One region of the Gracilibacillus salinarum genome, then DNA from elsewhere that is predicted to be linked to it. Evidence: riboswitches for the same ligand, from Rfam matches in the RefSeq annotation. Region 1 holds a riboswitch; each other region holds the start of a gene.
What was found. Region 1 has a riboswitch for thiamine pyrophosphate ahead of thiW (energy coupling factor transporter S component ThiW). Riboswitches for the same ligand answer to the same signal wherever they lie in the genome.
Positions count from the first base shown of each region.

Region 1 (5,249 bases):
AGGCGAAGAAGTCTATCAATCTGTTAAATGGGCACTCGAACATGGGTATAAAAGTATTGATACAGCAGCTATTTATGGAAATGAAGAAGGTGTAGGAAAAGCAATAAAAGATTCTGGCATTCCTCGTGAAGAATTATTCATTACATCAAAGCTTTGGAATGGTGACCAAGGTTATGACGAGACATTACAAGCATTTGAAACGACATTAAATAAATTAGGATTAGAGTATCTCGACCTTTATCTTATTCACTGGCCAGTGCCGGATCAGAATAAATACAAAGAAACATGGAAAGCAATGGAGAAACTTTATAACGATGGAAAAATCCGAGCAATTGGTGTAAGTAACTTTAAAGAGCATCACTTAGATGATCTGATAAAAGATGCAGAAATTACACCAATGGTGAACCAGGTTGAATATCATCCACACTTGCAGCAACGCAATTTACATGATTATTGCAAAGAACACAATATCCAATTAGAAGCTTGGTCTCCGCTTAAACAAGGGAAAGTACTGGACGATCCGACTTTGACGGATATCGCAAAACGCCATGGTAAGTCAACGGCACAAGTCATCCTCCGTTGGGATTTACAGCAAGGTGTTGTGACGATTCCGAAATCTGTCAAACAGCATCGTATACATGATAATGCGGATGTGTTTGATTTTGAACTGACAGATGCAGAGATGAAGCTGATCCATGATATGAATAAGGATGAGCGTGTTGGGCCAGATCCTGATACGTTTAGTAAACGGTAAAATAGATAATTTAAAAAACGATCGCAATGAGTGCGATCGTTTTTTATTATCAGCCTGAAAATATATAAGTGAGGTCACATCAGTAATCATATGGAACATGATTAGAGTTCCTATAATATGGATTATGTAAACTAAGCATTACTAGCCAAGTATCCATATTGAGATTTTTTATGTGATAGAATACCGCTCCGTCCAACCACTTCGCGTCCTGCGGGGCACGGCTGAAGCTAACTTTGTGAAGAAGGGCACTTCACAAAGTGGATCTTCAGCGCCTGCCTGTCCCGCGGGAGTCTACGTGGTTGGCCTACGCTATGGCTTTGCTCTACAACTAATAATACAGCTAGTATTTTGAGCGGTATCCTTTAGTGTCTATACCTCATCTTTAATATGGATAATGCCTAGAACTGCTGCTTTTCACTGTTACATCCGTTGTAGCACTTCCCTTAAGCGTAGGAAATAGGCGAAGACTCCCGTGGGATCAGTCGTGTGTGAAGACCCCGCAGTGAGCGATTTTTGCTCGCGAGGAGGCTGAACCCGACCCCACAGGACGCGGAGCCTATTTCCGGAGCTTTGCTAAGCAGATAAACTATATCAAAATGAGCATTTTGCAATACAGCCTTTGTTGACATAATCCATATTATAGGAAGTTGTTTATTAATTAAGTCAGTTAGGACCGGGCGGGTTATGCCCGGTTTTTCTTAAAGCATAAAGTATCTCATTTTTCTAAACAAATAAAGCATTGATTCAACCAAGTATTCTTTATCTGTTTGATACACTTTGACGCATGAGTGGGGCGTCTTTTACTCTTGATATAATAAATAGTCTAATGATAGCCCCGGTTACACTGCTGACAAGGAATCCTGGCAAAAATGCGAATGCGCCAACAGATGATCCCATCAATACTTTAGCATACGGTACAGAAAGCAGAGAGCCAAGGACGCCTGTCCCGACCATTTCACCTATACCAGCGAATGTGCGTTTATTCGTCCATCGATATAAATAACCTGCCAGTAAAGCTCCGACCATTCCACCTGGAAAAGCAAGCAATGTACCAAGCCCTAATAAATTTCGAAGTAAACCAATCATAAAGGCAATGGTAACTGCTGGGATAGGACCTAACGTTACCGCTGCCATCACATTCACCGCGTGCTGAACAGGGTATGCTTTGGCAATACCTGTCGGAAACCAAAGAAATTGCGAACCAAGTGTCCCGATGGCGATAAATACAGCCATTGTGGTTAATAATAATGTACGATTCATATTTTTCCTCCTTTTGTTATCATAAGGGATCACAGCTGAAGGAAAATAAAAAAGCCAGATTCTAATAAAGAACCTGGCTATACGTATCAAGTATATAGCTACTTCCCTACGCTGGTATAAACCAGATCAGGTTCTTAGAGTTAAAAAGCTTATGCGCGCTTTTCTCTCAGCCTATGCTCATAGGCACCCCTAGTAGTGATCACACTTATGTCATTAACAAAAATTTTATCAAAAAATAGAAAAAAGTCAATAAGATAACTATCTTGAATTCGAGATAAAATCACGGTATACTAATTGTAAAGAAATGGAGGAATGCATCATGCAATTAAAAGGAATTCACCATGTTTCCGCGATCACTGCCAACGCGCAAGATAACTTCAATTTCTACACAACTATTTTAGGAATGCGACTTGTAAAAAAGACGGTCAATCAAGATGACACGAGCATGTACCATTTATTTTATGCAGATGAAAAGGGAAGTCCGGGAACCGATTTAACCTTTTTTGAAATAAATAATGCGGGACACACTTATACTGGTAACAATAGTATCTCGACTACCTCATTACGTGTGGCAAGTGGTCAAGCGTTAGCCTATTGGCAGGATCGCTTTGATCAGTATGATATCGTCCATGATGGGATCAGTGAACAATTTGGTCGCCAGGTGTTACCTTTTCAAGATCATGAAGGGCAAAGATTGACATTGGTTTCTGATGAAAAGAATACAGGAGTTGCTGGCGGTGTTCCCTGGGACGGAAATGGAGTGAAAGCGGAGAAAGCTGTGATTGGATTAGGTCCCGTTCACTTTACCATCCCAGACTTAACTCCAACAAAAAAGGTGCTTACGGAAGTGCTGGGGTTCCGTCATGAAGGTAGTTATTCCCTTTTAGATGGTCGTGAAATCAACGTTTTTGCTACAGGAGAAGGCGGAACGGGAGCTGAAGTTCATGTAGAAGTTCGACCAGGATTACAAAAAGAACGGCCTGGCCGCGGCAGTGTACATCACGTTGCTTTTCGTGTTGAAGATGTAGAGGAACTAGAAGCATGGCGAGATGTGATTCGTCAGAAAAGATTACCAAACTCAGGAATTGTTGATCGTTACTATTTTCAATCGTTATATTTCCGTGAACCAAATGGAATTTTGATTGAATTGGCAACAGATGGACCGGGATTTGCAACCGATGAGAATATGGAAGCATTAGGCGAATCCTTGGCATTGCCACCTTTTTTAGCGGATAAACGAGAAGAAATCGAAGCAAACTTAACGCCATTGGAAACGAATAATAAATAAAATATCACCACACGCATATAGCAATAATGCGTGTGGTTTTTATTTAACGTTAGGATAGCCTAATATTTAAAGGTTTCGTACACTTTTTGACAGGAACAGCCAAGTCTAGCGCCCAGGAAATGGCGACATCCTGCATCGTCATCGTCCTCCGATAAAGAAGATGTAGAGGGGTTCCTATAATATGGATTATGTTAACTAACAGCTTAGTGGTTATTTTGAAATATTATGTGTGGTATGATGCCGCTTCGGCCAACCACTTCGCGTCCTGCGGGGCACGGCTGGAGCTAACTTTGTGAAGAATAACGCTTCACAAAGTGGATCTCCAGCACCTGCACAATCCCGCGGGAGTCTCCGTGGTTGGCCTACGCTAGGATGTGGTCTCTACAACTTTTGTAAGACATAGCATATTGATCACTGTATATATATAACAGCAATTGAATGAATAACATAATGCCTAGATCCACTGCTTTTAGCTGTTCCATATGTTGTAGCACTTCCCTCAAGCGTAGGAAATAGGCGGAGACTCCCGTGGAATCAGCGCGAGCTGATGATCCATTTATGAAAGAAAAGCATTTTCTTTCATAAATTAGCTGAAGCCGTGCCCACAGGACGCGGAGCCTATTTCCGGAGCTTTGCTAAGCAGATGAAAACTATCAAAATTAACTACGTGTCAGACAGTTCCAGTTAACATAATCCATATTATAGGAAGTTGTATATCATTTATGTGGGCGGATTATGCTCGGTTTTTCTAATGGTTGGAGCGGGTTCTAGAGGACAAATTTAAGAAGAAACGTAAAAGCTGTCTATATGAGTATCCTCTATTAACACCACGGAAAAATCACAAATTATTTATCTGCCAACCTCATATGTTATACTATTTTCGTTGTTATATGAAAGGGGACAATCACATGAATGAGATAAAAGCTGTCTGTCTGGATATGGACGGAACGATTTTGAACAACCATAATCAATTGGAGCAAAATACGAAAAACGTGATCGAACAAATTCGGCAGCTTGGGGTCAAAGTATTTATTGTCACAGGACGCGCTTATAAAGAAGTACTAGATATTACGGAAGGTAATGTAGAACTTGATGGCATTGTTACGGCGAATGGCATGATTACGTATTTGGACGAGGAGTTATTACGTCAGCACCATTTATCGACAGAAGTTATTGACCGTGTGATTCAGTTAGCCAGGGACCATCAGATTTTTTATGAAGTACATCCGGTTAACGGGAATCGTACTACTCTAAAAATCGACCAGCCTTACATGGAACAAATGATAAAGCAGGACAAGCCAGATGAAGTGGGCCTGCATGAATGGCTGGAAAGAGAAGAAGCGATAAATCAAGCTATCGATTGGGTCGACGAACTGCCTGCTGTTCAATACGCGAAGATCTATTGTTTTGCTGATCGTCATCAGCACATGCAGCAGTGGATCTCTGAATTAGATGAACTCAAGCAGGATACTCCCTTTTCTACTTCTTCCTCATCCCCACATAATGTGGAGGTGATGGTAGCTAATGTGAATAAAGCAACTGGTATCTCAGCATTATTAGAACACTATGATCTTAATCCTGAATCGGTATTAGCTATTGGTGACAGTAATAACGACATTGCAATGATGGAGATAGTCGGTTATCCAGTTGCTATGAAGAATGCGACAGATCAGATCAAGAAAATAACAAGGGTAACAACTGAACAGACGAATGATGAAGAAGGAGTATATCACTTCTTAAAAGATTTCTTTCAACACAAACTGTAAAAGGTTTGTGTTTTTATTTGTATTTGTTTCATTCTGTGATAAAATGATAGCAAACATATTCAAAAATAAACAGTCAAATTGTATGCGGTTACAAAATAGAGATGGAATACGTGTTTGTTTTGTATAGGAAAGAAATAGTTGAATTTTGCTTAGAAATTGCCTATAGTCAGTAATAGAATGT
Region 1 is NZ_CP095071.1:2,259,245-2,264,493, reverse strand. Features, by position in the region: gene MUN87_RS10440 (aldo/keto reductase) at 1-754, shown strand, start outside; gene thiW (energy coupling factor transporter S component ThiW) at 1,514-2,014, opposite strand; TPP riboswitch at 2,101-2,215, opposite strand; gene MUN87_RS10430 (ring-cleaving dioxygenase) at 2,334-3,302, shown strand; gene MUN87_RS10425 (HAD family hydrolase) at 4,211-5,068, shown strand.

Region 2 (5,249 bases), 1.2 Mb from region 1:
GCATGCAATCATCTCCCTTACATGTATACCCGTTATTATACACCCTCAATCATGAAAATGAAAGGAAATGTTTCTGGTAATACATCTTATTCATCTAATACAAATTTATTCCTGCTTGCACCTAAACCAAATATAATTAATACAACCCCCATCACTAATATTGTGAGTATAGAAGGTTTCCAACTGTTCGTCATGTCGAACAGCAATCCGATAACGATCGGCCCAATGGAAGCTAATGTATAGCCAAATGATTGTGCCATACCTGATAATTCAGCAGCCTGTCTAGCGTTTGTAGAACGTAACCCTAGTAATGCAAGAGCCAGACTGATGCTTGCTCCTAACATAATACCGATTAAGGTTATAGCAACGAAAGTTCCTAAATGGCCAGGCTCTAAATACAGCATGAGATAACCAATCATACCAATGACGCCAAAAACAGCAACAACTGGTTTCTGATTGGAAAGTTTCCCTGCAATGACAGGAGTAAAAAAGGTAGCAGGTAAACTGATGAATTGCATGTATGCGACATACCATCCAGCACTGGAACTAGCAAATCCGTGAGAGATCAGAATTTCAGCTAACCACGAGATCGTGACATAAAATAAGAAAGATTGCGAACCCATAAAAAGGGTAACCTGCCAGGCCACAGGAGAGCGCAATAGTTTTGTAGTGCTCGGTTCATATAATTCCTGTTCGTGTTTAACTGGTGACTTGTTCATTGCAAATGTCCATGTGATGATCCCGACCACTGCTAAAATACTCCAACTGGCCAAGGACCATTTCCATCCTAAATCTAACGATGTCGTTAACGGTACACTTAAACCTGAGGCTGTGGCAGCCACAACGGACATGGAAGTTGTATAGACTCCAGTCATTAAGCCAATCTTGTTAGGAAAGTTACTTTTAATCAGACTTGGCAAGATAACATTTATGATAGCAATCCCCACACCTATTAATACAGTACCTGCGAATAACAATACAATAGAAGAAGTAGAGCGGATGAGAATGCCAGCTAACAGGACGAATAACCCGTACAATAATGCTTTTTCATTGCTTGTTCGATTGGCAATTCGAGGAGCTAACGGCGACATGATTGCAAAAGCAATTAAAGGAAGACTTGTTAAAAATCCTGCACTCCAGTTACTGATTGCTAAATCTTCACGGATAATACCAATAATAGGTCCTACTGAAGTTATGGCAGGACGTAAGTTAAAGGCTAGAAGGATAATACCGGTAATAAAAAGTATTGTGTAATGTTTTTTGTTAAAAGTTTGCACTTTCTCACCTTGTTTCTATGTTATAATATACAAAATATGCTAAACTGATATCGTTAGCGTTTACGGTAGATTGCATTTAAACAGAATATCATACAATCACCCGAAGGAAAAGAGTTAACAAATGAAAGAAGGTTTCCCCATGGAAAACAAAATTGTAAAAGAAGTGCTTTCCTGGCTGAAGGCATTATTAGTCGCTCTGGTAATCGTACTTGTCTGTCGGCATTTCCTTATTACCCCCTCTGTCGTAAAAGGGGAGTCGATGATGCCGAATTTACATGATGGAGACAGAATTATCCTGAGTAAAGTAAGTGATATTGAGCGATTTGATGAAATTGCTTTTGAAGCTCCTGACTCAGATGATAATTATGTCAAACGAGTGATTGGTTTTGCAGGCGACCAGATTGAAATGAAAGATGACAAGCTTTACATTAATGGTGAATTATATGAGGAAACATATCTGGATGAGTATAAATCCGTTCTTTCAGATGGGGATCAACTCACATATGATTTCACACTGGAAGAAATAACAGGTAGTGATACAGTGCCTGAAGGAAAATTATTTGTTTTGGGTGATAATCGCAGAGTGAGTAAAGATAGTCGTCAATTCGGCTTTATTGATGAAGATGCGGTAATTGGTGATGTGAAAATGCGCATCTGGCCAATTGATTCATTTGGGATTATAAACTAGTATAAGGTTCCGGTCATTATCCAATGATCGGACCTTTTTTATCACTCAGCAAGTATAAAACCCAGTCACAGCAGTAATCTATTGAACATGAAGTTAAGTTCCTATTATATGGATTATGTAAACAAATGGCCTTAGCTATACGGTGATTTTGAAATGTTTCAAGTGCTGGCATACCGCTCCGTCCAACCACTCCGCGTCCTGCGGGGCACGGCTGGAGCTAACTTTGTGAAGAAGAACGCTTCACAAAGTGGATCTCCAGCACCTGCACAATCCCGCGGGAGTCTACGTGGTTGGCCTACGCTAGGATGTGGACTCTACAACTTTTGTAAGAGATAGCATATTGATCACTGTATATATAACAGGAATGGAATGAATAAAATAATGCCTAGAACCACTGCTTTTAGCTGTTTCAAATGTTGTAGCACTTCCCTTAAGCGTAGGAAATAGGCGGAGACTCCTCATGCCTCAGCGCGAGCTGAAGATCCATTTCATTTGTGCCTGCGTCTGCAAGTACCGCTTCGAAGGGAGCTTCCTCGGCACAAGGCAGCAAAGGAGTAGTTCAAAGTAGTAGCCTAGCTGAAGCCGTGCCCACAGGACGCGGAGCCTATTTCCGGAGCTTTGCAACGCAGATAAAATATTTCAATATGACCGTTTTGCCAAACAGCTTTAGTTGACATAATCCACATTTAAGAAAGTTGTATATTCATATAGAAGCCGTACTTTAATTTCAGTAGAGCAGTGCCCGTGTTGCTTGACAAAGATCGGTTTCCATGTTTTAGTGGAATTAACTTCATAACGAAATTCCGCTAGGGGTGCTGCGGGTAGCAGCTGAGATAAGAATGATGTTCTTGATCCCTTTGAACCTGAACTGGTTAGTACCAGCGTAGGAAAGTGGAGTCGGAAGGTGTACGTCCATACGCCTGACTTTTTGATATTTATTATTCAAAAATGAGCCGCTCCGCTTAGCTGAGCGGCTTTTTGTTGTGAAAATAAATATGTTGGAGGAATACAAAATGACATTTAGTGAAGAATTACGAGTGGCGGCCGACGATGTGTTTGAAGGAATTTTTCAACACCCATTTGTGACAGGACTAGGTAAGGGCGATTTAAAGAAAGAAGCAATTATTCATTATGTGAAAGCAGATTTTGAATACTTAAATGCGTTTATTAATATTTATGGTTTAGCTATTTCAAAAAGTGATGTAAGAGACGAAATGAACTATTTTTATGAGCAAATCGGTTTTGTTCTCCACAGTGAGATTCACCCTCATAACAATTTATGCGAAGTTGCAGGTGTCTCGTATGAGGAATTACAAGGATATCCATTACCACCAACGGCAGACCATTATGTGACGCACATGAAAACAGTGGCGATGCAAGGCAGCATTGGAGAATTGATAGCCGCGTTATTACCATGTCCTTGGACTTATTTAGAGATTGGCCACTACTTAAATAAACAATACAAACCTCAAGAAAATCATCCGTTTTATGATTGGATATCTTTCTATGCACAGGACGAAACAGCATCTGTTACGACTGAGTTGCGAAAACGATTAGATAAATGGGCAGAGGACGCTGGTGAGAAAGAGAAACAAAAGGCAAAACTAGCCTTTATGAAGAGCTGTCAGCTCGAATATTTATTCTGGGAAATGGCCTATCAGGTGGAAGAATGGCCTTTCTCTTTGAAAGGAAAGGAGTCTTCTTATGCATAAAATAGCATCAGCACTTACGATCGCAGGAACAGATCCTACGGGTGGAGCTGGCATACAAGCTGATCTAAAAGTGTTTCAGGAAAGAGAAGTATATGGCATGAGTGTCATCACTTCCGTGGTTGCACAGAATACAGAAGGTGTTCAGGATGTTCAGCATCTAACAGTTGATTTTATTGAAAAACAACTCGACGCTGTCCTTACTGATATTCCGCCACAAGCAATCAAAACAGGTATGATTGCAACAGTGGAAATGATGGAATTGATTGCAAAAAAATTAAAAAATTCGACAATTCCTTATGTCATTGACCCGGTGATGGTAGCAAAGAGTGGTCATTCCTTAATGGATAAAACATCAAGAGAAGTAATTCGACAAACGTTAATCCCACTTGCAACAGTCGTTACACCCAATGTACCAGAGGCTGAGATACTAGTCGGATTTGATATCCAGACAAACGACGATGCAGAAAAAGCAGCTAAATTGATTGTTGATGAGTTGGGTGCTCAAGCGGCTATTGTGAAAGGTGGTCACCTTACTGGAGAAGCGATTGATGTGTTATATGATGGAAACGAACTCTATTACTTCCAATCTGAGCGGTTTAATACGAAGCATACACATGGTACCGGCTGTACATTCTCTGCAGCTATTACTGCGGAATTAGCAAAAGGTAAATCAGTGAAAGATGCGGTAGAGTTAGGAAAAGCCTATATTACCAAAGCGATTGAGTACCCATTAGAACTAGGAAAAGGGAATGGACCAACTAATCATTGGGGATATCGTTTAGAAGGACTGCCAGCTCAGAAGGAGATAGTGGATAAATGAGTCATTTAATAGAAGAAGTAAGAAAAAATCAGCCCTTGATTCACAATATTACAAATCAAGTAGTTATGAATTTTACAGCAAATGGCCTGTATGCGATTGGGGCATCACCTGTCATGGCTAATGCTAAAGAAGAAGTAGGAGAAATGGCTGCACTAGCAAATGCACTTGTACTGAATATCGGGACTTTAACTGATATGCAGGTAGATGCCATGATAGTAGCGGGAAAAGCTGCCAATCAGGCAGGAACTCCTGTTGTTTTTGATCCGGTTGGGGTCGGGGCGACAACATTCCGCACCCAATCGGCTCAGCGGATTCTGGAGCAAGTGAAGGTAACTTGTATTCGAGGTAATGCTGGGGAAATAGCGAGTCTTGCTGGTCTCTCTGCAACCGTTCGAGGTGTAGATGGTGCTGGTGATGTAGATATGGAAACTTTGGCAGCACAAGCCCACCAGAAATTAGGAGTATCCCTTGTGATTACAGGAGCACAGGATATTCTCATTCATCGAGGTGAAAAAGTCATCCTCTCAAACGGTCATCCGCTTTTAACAAAAGTAACAGGAGCGGGATGTTTATTATCATCTGTACTGGCAGCTTTTTTGGCAGTGACGGATGATGTATTACAAGCAATGACAGACGCGGTCAGTTATTATGGTATTGCGGCAGAAAATGCAGCTAATGAACAACAATTGCCGGGCAGCTTTCAGGTGAGTTTTATTGATCAATTATATAACTTGAAAAGTGAAGAAATTAAC
Region 2 is NZ_CP095071.1:3,451,092-3,456,340, forward strand. Features, by position in the region: gene MUN87_RS16135 (DUF5652 family protein) at 1-4, opposite strand, end outside; gene MUN87_RS16140 (CynX/NimT family MFS transporter) at 87-1,277, opposite strand; gene lepB (signal peptidase I) at 1,417-1,965, shown strand; TPP riboswitch at 2,764-2,872, shown strand; gene tenA (thiaminase II) at 2,979-3,677, shown strand; gene thiD (bifunctional hydroxymethylpyrimidine kinase/phosphomethylpyrimidine kinase) at 3,670-4,497, shown strand; gene thiM (hydroxyethylthiazole kinase) at 4,494-5,249, shown strand, end outside.
Region 2: another riboswitch for thiamine pyrophosphate. It lies ahead of tenA (thiaminase II); the one in region 1 lies ahead of thiW (energy coupling factor transporter S component ThiW).

Region 3 (5,249 bases), 1.0 Mb from region 1:
AAAGAATTAGAGCAGATTATTGATCATGTAAAAGAAACTGATATTAACTATTTGCTGTTTGAGCAAAATGTCGAACCGAAAGTAGCGCAGGTTATTCAGTCAGAGACAAATTTGGAATCATTGGAACTGCACAACCTTTCTGTTTTGACAGAGGAAGATGTTGAAAACAATGAAACATATTTTACATTGATGGAACGCAATTTAGATGTTTTAACCAAAGCATTAAACAATTAACGAAGTGGAAACACTTCGTTTTTTTTGTGTAGAAAAACGAAGCCAACTTTGTAAAGAAGACCGCTTTGTCTGTGCCACCTGCACAGTTCGTAGCAGACTTTCAAGGCACAGGGTAGCATTTCAAGTAGTAAGCCGTGCGCATACTTCTGGAGATTGGCTAAGCAAATTCCATATACCAAATTAATAATGTTTACTTTACATTATCCAATACTTAACTTACATAAATTCCAAGGATTTATGTAGTTTTTCTTCGTGGCAATTATTATATTTTCCTGTGGTTAGTGACGAAACGTACGTTGATGATTCAGATATGTTACGAAATGTATGTTTTTTTGTAACTATTTAACCATTGGAGACGACAAATTATACAAAAACAATGGAGGTAGATAATACATGAAATACTTAATTTATTCACTAATGGTTCTTGTTCTGGTAGCTTGTGGGACTGCGAGCAATGGCAGCAATGCCAGTGAGGAGACAAAGACGCCGGCAAATCAAAACAAAATGACTGGATATGTTGCCAAATATGAGAACGGCAAAGTGTTGGTGGCAGAGAATTATATTGCACCTCAAGAGGAAGAGATACCGGTTCAAGAGTTATATGAAAAGGCAGGAAATGCTATCTATTTCAACTTGGAAAACATCGATGAAAAAGTGACTGAGTCATTGGCAATCGGTGAAAAAATTGAAGTAACGCACGGACCAATCGCAGAATCTTATCCAGCACAAAGTAGTGCAACAGAAATCGTGCGGGTGAAAGATTCGAACCATGATTTGGTCGAGACACATGGTGACTATGAAAATCTGATTAAATTGGAAACATTCAAACAAGCGGTTCAAGACCAGCAAGTCAGTCACTTACGCTTCATTCGTTATACGACAGAAGGTGATCCGATTTTTTATAATATTTCTTATAATGGCAGTGAATTTAATATTTCGAGTGATAGTCGACAAGACAGCTATACTGGTACAGGTGATAAATGGAACAGTTTTACTTGTAAGCAAATGGAGAATACGTTAACAGAAGAAAATAACATCAGCTTTGACTTTACGAATTGTGAACAGCAAGAAGATCTATCGTTTGAGGTGCCATATGAGAAGGTGATTGTTCCAGAGCAAACTTATCAAAGTCTGGAAATAATCGTAGGTGACCAACATATTCTGAAGAGCGAAGACGAGGAAAAAATCAATGAAGTGATCGAGCAAATTAGAACAGGCACTCCAAAATCAGCTATGATCATGACGAAGATGGCACCGGCAGGCGAATTGGTGTTAAAAGGAGAAAAAACAACCATTCGTTTTGATTTTTATAAGGATGGTAATCTGCTTCGTTATAACACATTCATCGAAGCAGGAATAAAAGTTGAATAAGGGCAACGATTCTTTTTATATGATAATGCTCGAAAAGTTTTTGCTATCGTGTAATTAGATCTAACTTGAGCTAACCATTTGCTACAGAAGATTTAACCGTGTTAAGATTCTAATTATCTCAGAATCAAGATATTGTATAATTCCACATGAATCTGGGAAAATTTCAAATGGAATCAATACATCGAGAAGGGAAGTAGAGAAGTGGTTAAAGTAGCAGTTATTTATTATAGTTCAACAGGTACTAATTATCAGCTGGCGAATTGGGCAGCAGACGCAATAAAGGAAGCCGGAGCAGAAGTAAGAGTTGTTCGTGCACAAGAAACAGCTCCAAAGCCTGCAATTGCATCAAATTCGAAGTGGGAGCAACACCTGCAAGATACCGAGCATGTTCCAGAAGCAAGCTCTGATGATATTGAGTGGGCAGATGCAATTATTTTCAGCATGCCAACTCGATTCGGTGGTGTGCCATCACAAATGAAGCAATTTATTGATTCACAAGGTGGTTTATGGGCCGCTGGTAAGACAGCTAATAAAGTGGTAAGTGCGATGTCTTCTGCATCTAACCCGCACGGTGGTCAAGAAGCAACGTTGTTGAATTTTTATACATCGATGATGCACTGGGGAGCTATTATTGTGCCACCAGGGTATACAGATCAATCAGCCTTTACTTCAGGTGGAAATCCTTATGGAAACAGTGTCACACATACACCAGATGGTGATTTTGTCGAGGATGTAGAAGATGCAGTGAAGCATCAAGCTAAACGTGTTGTCGAAGTCGCAACGAAGATTCACGGATAATGTATAACCTAAAGACGAATTTCTATGTTTATAGAGATTCGTCTTTTTAATACGTTTGTACAGGTAAAGCAAGGATATGCCCGTTATCTTTAGAGTTATCATTTTTTAAAGTGTTAACTCGACACTGAAATCCAGAATAGTAAATAAAACTTGATGAAATGACAGAATTATGTCAAAGTAGAGGATGGAAAAAATAAATAGGACATGTAGGGGGACCGGTGTTGCCGGTTGAGAAAGTTGCCGTTAGTTGCTTGACCCTTAGAACCTGATCTGGTTAGTACCAGCGTAGGGAACATATAAGATAACCGAATCTATATGCACCCTAGGCTTTCGAGTCTAGGGTGTTTCTTGTATGTTCCCCCAGAAAAAGAAAAAGGGGGATTTTTTATGAAAAAAATAATGGTCGCACTACTTGCAGTGTGTATCGTGTTGGTGGGGTGTGGAGAAGAAAACAGCTCCTCAGATAAAATGGAGGAGGTAACACTTGTCTTAGACTGGACACCTAATACTAACCACACTGGATTATATGTTGCCGAATCGAAAGGGTATTTCGAAGAACAAGGATTAAATGTAGAAATTGTAATGCCAGGTGAAGCAGGTGCAGATCAAACAGTTGCTTCAGGAAAAGCTGAATTTGGCATAAGCTACCAGGAGTCTGTCACAGAGGCAAGAGTCCAGGATATCCCATTAGTATCCATCGCAGCCGTGATCCAGCATAATACATCAGGCTTTGCTTCCCCGGTTGATAAAGAAATTACGTCACCAGCCGACTTTGCCGGGAAAACTTACGGTGGCTGGGGAGCGCCCGTAGAGTCTGCTGTAATTGATTCATTAATGAAACAGGAAGATGCATCGGTAGAGGATGTTGACATCGTCAATATGGGGAATACTGATTTCTTTACGGCGGTCGAAAGAGATGTCGATTTTGCCTGGATTTACTATGGCTGGACAGGTATCGAAGCAGAATTGCGCGGCAAAGAGTTAAATATGCTTTACTTAACTGATTATTCGGAGAAGCTGGATTACTATACACCAGTTATTACAACCAATGAAAATATGATAGAGAAGAATCCGGAAACGATTAAAAAATTCATAGCAGCTGTAAGCAAAGGTTATCAATTCACAATCGATAACCCGGACGAAGCTGCCGATATTTTAATTGAGGAAGTACCTGATCTTGATGAAGAGTTAGTACATGCCAGTCAGCAATGGTTGTCTCCAAAGTATCAAGATGATGCTGCTCAATGGGGTGAACAATCACAAGACGTATGGCAGAACTATGCTGATTTCATGTATGAGAATGATTTGCTCGATCGAGAACTAGACGCAGAAGCAGCCTTTACCAATGAATTTTTACCTGAATAGGAGGATTAAATATGGCAGAAGCATTAGTAAGTGTTCAAATGATACCGAAAACCCTGAATGGAGAAGACTCTATTCCCTATGTAGACGAAGCAATTGCTGTAATCGATCAATCGGGAGTTAATTACCATGTTGGACCATTAGAAACAACGATGGAAGGGGAGTTATCTGAATTGTTTGCTGTCATTGAAAAAATGAATCAGCGCATGCATCAGTTAAATTGTCCCAGCGTAATCTCGCAAGTCAAAATTTATTCGCGACAGGATCGTAAGGCATCCATGACAGAATTAACGAAAAAATATCGATAAAGTTGAAAGTGGCCATAAAATGGACGGAAGTGGCCATAAAAGTCTTATAAGTGGCCATAAAATAAGCAAAAGTGACCATAAAAGTACAAAAAGTGGCCATAAAACACTTGAAAGTGGCCATAAAAAATTGAGGTAGGTTTTATGTGGAGAAAGGTATCATTACCAGTAATTATGATTATTAGTATTCTACTGATTTGGGAAGGTTCCAGCAGGTTATTACAAATACCTAGCTGGATTCTGCCTGCACCAACAGAAATAATTACAGAAGCTATCCAAGGATGGGCGAATTTTCAACAGCATGTTTGGGCAACGGTAAGTCTCACAACTGGTGGATTTATTATAGGTACCTTATGTGGTCTGATAATAGCAATGCTGCTTCATGTATTGCCAAGGGTAAGAGAAGCGGTATATCCATTGTTGATCTTGTCACAAAATATACCAATCATTGTTCTTGCTCCACTTCTTGTAATTTGGTTTGGTTTTGGCATTACACCAAAATTGTTGATTATTACATTAGTTTGCTTTTTTCCCATTGCTGTTTCCACATTGGATGGATTTAACCAAACGGATGCTGAATTGATCCATTATATGAAAATGGCTGGTGCGACCAAAAAACAAGTGTTTACCAAATTAGAATTACCACACGCTGTTCCGCAGATTTTTTCTGGTTTAAAAATATCCGCTACTTATAGTGTGATGGGAGCAGTGATTTCTGAGTGGCTTGGTGCCAATAAGGGAATTGGTGTATATATGACATTGGCATCTTCTTCGTTTAGAACAGATCGAGTTTTTGTAGCTATATTTATCATCATGTTATTATGTTTTATTTTCTTTTCGATTATTATTGGCTTAGAAAAAATAATTTTAAAATGGCGTCCATCTAAGGGGGAGTCATCATGACTACGTTAGAATTAGTCAACATAAGTAAGAAGTTTCAGTCACAACCAGTGCTTACTGATGTCAATCTGAAAGTTGGAAATGGTGAGTTTGTGTCGCTGTTAGGACCTTCCGGGAGCGGAAAAAGTACCATTTTTCATTTGATTGGCGGGCTGTATTTACCTGATCAAGGAAGCATCCGTTTAGATGATCAGGAAATAAACGGTCAAAAAGGTTCGATTAGTTATATGCCGCAGACATCATCCTTATTCCCATGGCGAACGGTTTTAGAAAATGTTA
Region 3 is NZ_CP095071.1:1,212,999-1,218,247, reverse strand. Features, by position in the region: gene MUN87_RS05945 (metal ABC transporter solute-binding protein, Zn/Mn family) at 1-234, shown strand, start outside; gene MUN87_RS05940 (DUF4362 domain-containing protein) at 628-1,605, shown strand; gene wrbA (NAD(P)H:quinone oxidoreductase) at 1,807-2,403, shown strand; TPP riboswitch at 2,602-2,712, shown strand; gene MUN87_RS05930 (ABC transporter substrate-binding protein) at 2,791-3,768, shown strand; gene MUN87_RS05925 (MTH1187 family thiamine-binding protein) at 3,780-4,073, shown strand; gene MUN87_RS05920 (ABC transporter permease) at 4,215-4,973, shown strand; gene MUN87_RS05915 (ABC transporter ATP-binding protein) at 4,970-5,249, shown strand, end outside.
Region 3: another riboswitch for thiamine pyrophosphate. It lies ahead of MUN87_RS05930 (ABC transporter substrate-binding protein); the one in region 1 lies ahead of thiW (energy coupling factor transporter S component ThiW).

Region 4 (5,249 bases), 1.8 Mb from region 1:
TAGGTTCTGCATGGGAGTGGCCTTATTTCATATGCGAGACATTGGTTAGTTTCTGTATCAAGCATCACACAAGGAAGCCCTGCTTTTTTATAATTATATTTGGCATCACCGTCAGTTACGACGTCGAGTTTACCTAATTGCTCTACCTCTTGTCCGTGCGTTTCATAGTACTGCTTTATATGATGTTTAATCTTATTTTTACGTGATACAGGCATCTGATCAATTGAGTGCTGTATTACTTTTGCCTCCATTTTGTTAATTACAATCGGGAAATAACAGCAGAATGCACAGCCCATTTGGCAAGTCGGATTTAATGAGACAGCAGTTTCCATCTGTTCCATCTCTTCCGATACAGCTTTCATCAATTGCTGATATCCCTTAATTATTTTTTGCTTAGTTGGTAAATCACTTTCTAACAATTGATCAACCACCTGGTAAAATGTTTCTTCATCTATACTATATTTTTCATTTAACTGTTCACATTTCGTTAAAATTTCGTCATATGTTAAATAGCTTTCCATCAAGTCATACTCCTACTAGTTTTGATATCTTCAACTAGTATAACAGATCACCGCACATTTTCTACTGGAAAAAGAGAAAATTCCATACTGAAATAAAAAGTCACAAGCATCCACGCGCCTAAGAGAATGACAAACAAAAGATCATGCAAGGAAATCACCATTTTGTAATAATAGGTTCTTTCCGTTTGTTTGGTAAATTGTTTGGCTTCCATTGCGACAGCGATTCGGTGTGCTCTCCGAATGCTTTGTGCCAGTAACGGAATACTGTATTGCTTCACTTTCTGATACATGCCCTTAACACCTCGCGGAAATACGACTCCTCTTACTTTCATAGCTTGGCGTAATGTCTGGAATTCTTCGAGTATAATCGGCAGCATACGAATTCCGGCCATAAAACTGTAGGCATATGCCGGCTTTACTTTCATTTGCTGCATGACAGAATAAAACAGATAGACCGGTCTGGTTGTTAAAGCAAAGATAAGACTTAAAATCCCAAACACCGTACTTCTTAATCCTAAGTGGAGACCACGGTAGAAGCTTTCTTCTGTAATATGAATCAGACCAAACTGATACCAAGTCGTTTCTCCTTCACCAAAGAATATCATTGCAGTAGCAGAAGACACGAATATAATTAATAGTGGTAACGCGAGCAAACCGATCATTTTCCACGTGTGCCCCGTAGCAAATAAATATATCAGAGTTGCTCCTATTATAAAATAAAGCAAAAAATTGGGATTATGAATAAACAATAAGCCAATAAATACAACTAGAAAAGCCATTAGCTTCATACTTGGATTTAATCGGTGCAGCCATGTTGAGTGATACGTTATCTCTCCAATCATTCGCCTCATCCCTCTCTTTGAATAGGTAATGGATATGTTGTCACTTCTTGAACTTGCCCCTGTTGCACACGCCATTCTCTAGTAGCGAAATGATGCACAATTTCTTTTTGATGGGTTACCATCATAATCGTTATCCCATTTCTGCGACAGGAGTCTAACATATCGAGCATAGCAAACGTGTTTTTAGCGTCCTGTCCAAATGTAGGCTCATCCAAGAGTAAGACCTCAACATTAGCGATCGTAGCGGTAGCAACACTTAACCTTCTCTTCTGCCCTACAGACAATTCGTAGGGATGTTGATCCTTGACATGAAATAAGTGATATTTTTTAAGATGATGTTCTATTTTCTCAGCAAGCACTTCCTCTCCACTATTTACTAAGGATTGAGCTAGCTCCTCATATACAGAGTTTGCAATGAATTGTAATTCCGGATTTTGAAATACATAACCCATTTTCCGGTAGTTACAATGAATTGATTCCTGTGGCAAATAATAATAAATATTCCCTTTTATACGAATCAGCTTCATGATGGCAAGTAAAAGTGTACTTTTGCCAGAACCATTCTCACCAGTAACTGCCAGCCAGTCCCCTTGATTAATGGTTGCCTTTTCTAATTCAATTTTTATTTTTTTCTGACGGTAACCTGTAAAGGAGTCGAAACGCATGACCGGCTGACCCGACATTGGCTTAGAGGGCCTGGCATTTGCTCGTTGCGCAAGATAATCATGCCAAATGTCAGGATACCAAACACCATAGCGATATAGCTTCTCACGAAATCTCGTAAAAATGGCTTCTGGTGTACCATCTCCCATTATATTGCCTGACTCATCAAGCATGATAACTCGATCGACAAAGGACAAAACATGCTCAATCTTGTGTTCGACAATGATAATCGTTTTATCTGCTGCCACCTTTTTTATCGTATCCCACACATCTACAGTACCTTGATCATCTAACATAGCAGTAGGTTCATCCAAAAAGATGACGGACGGCTCCAACGCCAAAACGGTTGCAATCGCAAGTCGTTGCTTCATGCCACCTGACAATTGTTGAATCAGCATATGATTGTCAGCAAATGATAAACCGACTTGCTCGAGATACTCTGTTATCAGGCCAGGCATCTCCTCACGATCGACACCTCGATTTTCAAGAACGAACGCTATTTCTTCATCGACATATGGCATGCAAAATTGTGTGTCCGGATCCTGAAAGACTATGCCGTACGCGTCAGGTACAGTACGAGACTGATATTTTAGAGGAATGTCGATAACCTCCGGAATTAATCCTGCTAATATCTGCATGATGGTTGACTTACCAGAACCCGAAGGACCAATTAATAAAACCTTTTCCTCCTTCGGAACGGATACAGAAAAGTCGTTAATAATTGTCCTGGACTGTCCTGGGTATTTCGCTTTTAAATGGTTAATTTCGATCATGCTACGACCCCGTTTCTTTATCGGAAAAATGATAATCTTCTTCGGATAACGGACGAATTATCTTGGTAACACCTGTTTTATCCAATGCTAACACTACATAATAAGCAAAAACACCAGTGATCACAATAGCACCAATCGTCCGATTAACAATTAATAAACTTACATTCCACCATGCTAACGTATCGATATAGCCATAAAACACATCCAGTATTAACGAACCTATCGTAGCACCGATGGCCGCCAGACAAGTGACAAACAATCGATAGCTTTTGTAACGAAACATTGCAAACGCAAGCTCACAGCCTAGTCCTTGCAGGATGCCGTATAGTAATAATGAAATCCCCCAGGATCCTCCGAAAAGAAATTCACCCTGAGCTGCCGCCACTTCAGCTAATAATGCAACACCTGGCTTTCGAATAATCAGGAAAGCAACCGTAGCCGCCATAAACCACATACCATAAACTAGCTGATCAACTTGCAAGCCAACCACAGAAATCACATTGTATAATGGTCCCCAAATTCGGTAAATCACACTAAAAATAAAAGCAATGACAATCGTAATTAAAATGTCTACCAATGTTAATTTTTTCTTCATCTTCTCCCACTCCTTCTACATATTTTCTTTACCACACAAAAAAGCCACCTTCTCGCACGCAAGAAAGTGGCTATACGTATACTTATTCAACTCATATGTATAGGAATAGTCGCCACTTCCCTACGCTGGTATAAACCAGATCAGGTTCTAAGGGTCTTAAAGTATCACTTTAATCTCAGTCTTGTTAAGACACCCCTAGTGGATGTGTTTCGTATATTAAATTCGACTTTATCATATCAGATTTTTCCAGATTGTCAAGAATTAATGAAAGAGAGAAGCTAATTTATAACCTTGTGCAAACCAGCGTGGGCAGTACTCCTGCTAATTCAAGTAATATATTTAAATATTATTATTTGCTGCCAATACACTTGTTTTATTTAATAAAAAAGGACGAAAATAACCATTTAGATTTGATAATGGTAATATTTCAGGTTGCAATTTTATTCCTAAAACATCTATCATATAAAGTCGTCGTTGTTGCATTCTTTCCCAAACCATTGGATAGTTTTCAGCAAGTTCGATTCTTAACTCTTTATCAGCAATTGCCACGCCATCCTCAGCACTAGCTCCTCCATATCCTGCGACTTTTGGGATAATATCCATCTGTAACATCATGCCACTTTTAAACGTGATAGTTGAGTCAGGATAAACCGGTGAAGACATCCATTCTTCAGATGCAGTTAGATGACCGGGATTTAAATGCCAATTATATTCTGATTTCGGAAGAACCCTTTCGATTAAATGATACATATCCTTTCCTGTCATACCAATTGCAATATTTTCGTACCAGGCAACAGTAGCAGCATAATAAGGGATGGCTAACCTCTCTAAATAATCATTTAGCTCTGAAGGTAATTGCTTAGCTGAGGAAACGACATAACCAGATCGACTAGTTAGTCCACCTCTATACCCAAGTGTAGAGGAAAATGTATCTCCTACACTAACTTTTTTTGCCCGGGGAGCAACTATAGCATTTGTAAATCTATCCCCAGTAGCCACGATAGTTTGAACATTATTCGGTTGACCAAAAGCGGCCAATTCATCTGCGAGTTCCATTTCTGTTTTGCCTGGTTCGATATTGTCCAACATATTCAACATACGTGACGAAGCAAGTGTAGCACCGAATTCATAGTGAGCAATCTCATTGGCATTCATCTTCGTGCGAACTCCTTGGTCCGGGTTGATGAACAAATCAGTTGCATTTTTGACTATTCCAGACTCACTCACCATTTTCTGCACTGTATCTACTATAAAAAAAGGCACATCGTATAATTGTTTATTGTCTTCCAAACTGCTCGTAAATAGCTTCCAACCCACCATACCAACTTGCATATCCTTTAGAATACCTGCCGACTCAAACAACATTTGTAATGTATCCGTATTTCCCATTGGTTGATTCGGTAATGAGAAGTATGGTGTATGAATTGCCTCTACGGTAATTCGACTGTATTGATGCATTCGCAGTGACTCATTGCCAAGCAGCATATATGCTTTCCCGGTGATGTGCAAGACTAACACAGCCTCTTCGAACCTTGGCTCAAAACCAGTCAAGTAGCCAAAATTTCCGCCATGTTCCCGATCAGCATAAATGACCAATACGTCGAAACCTTCCTCTTTCATTCGTTGTATTATTCTTTTCTTATGCGATAGCATCGTTTGATCTGTTAAATGAACAGGACTAGTCACCTCTAAGTTGGTTGGAGCAACGACTTCTTGATAGCGGATCCTTTTTTATAATCATTCATGTTATTGACTCCTTCTTGTATTTATCTACCTTACCGATTAAATTGCCTTCGTGAATTCCTGGTTGCTTTACATGTGGATCGACTCATTTTATTTTGTGCAAAATATAGGA
Region 4 is NZ_CP095071.1:500,803-506,051, reverse strand. Features, by position in the region: gene MUN87_RS02510 (YkgJ family cysteine cluster protein) at 1-521, opposite strand, end outside; gene MUN87_RS02505 (energy-coupling factor transporter transmembrane component T family protein) at 569-1,363, opposite strand; gene MUN87_RS02500 (ABC transporter ATP-binding protein) at 1,369-2,799, opposite strand; gene MUN87_RS02495 (ECF transporter S component) at 2,801-3,394, opposite strand; TPP riboswitch at 3,495-3,601, opposite strand; gene MUN87_RS02490 (M24 family metallopeptidase) at 3,734-5,014, opposite strand.
Region 4: another riboswitch for thiamine pyrophosphate. It lies ahead of MUN87_RS02495 (ECF transporter S component); the one in region 1 lies ahead of thiW (energy coupling factor transporter S component ThiW).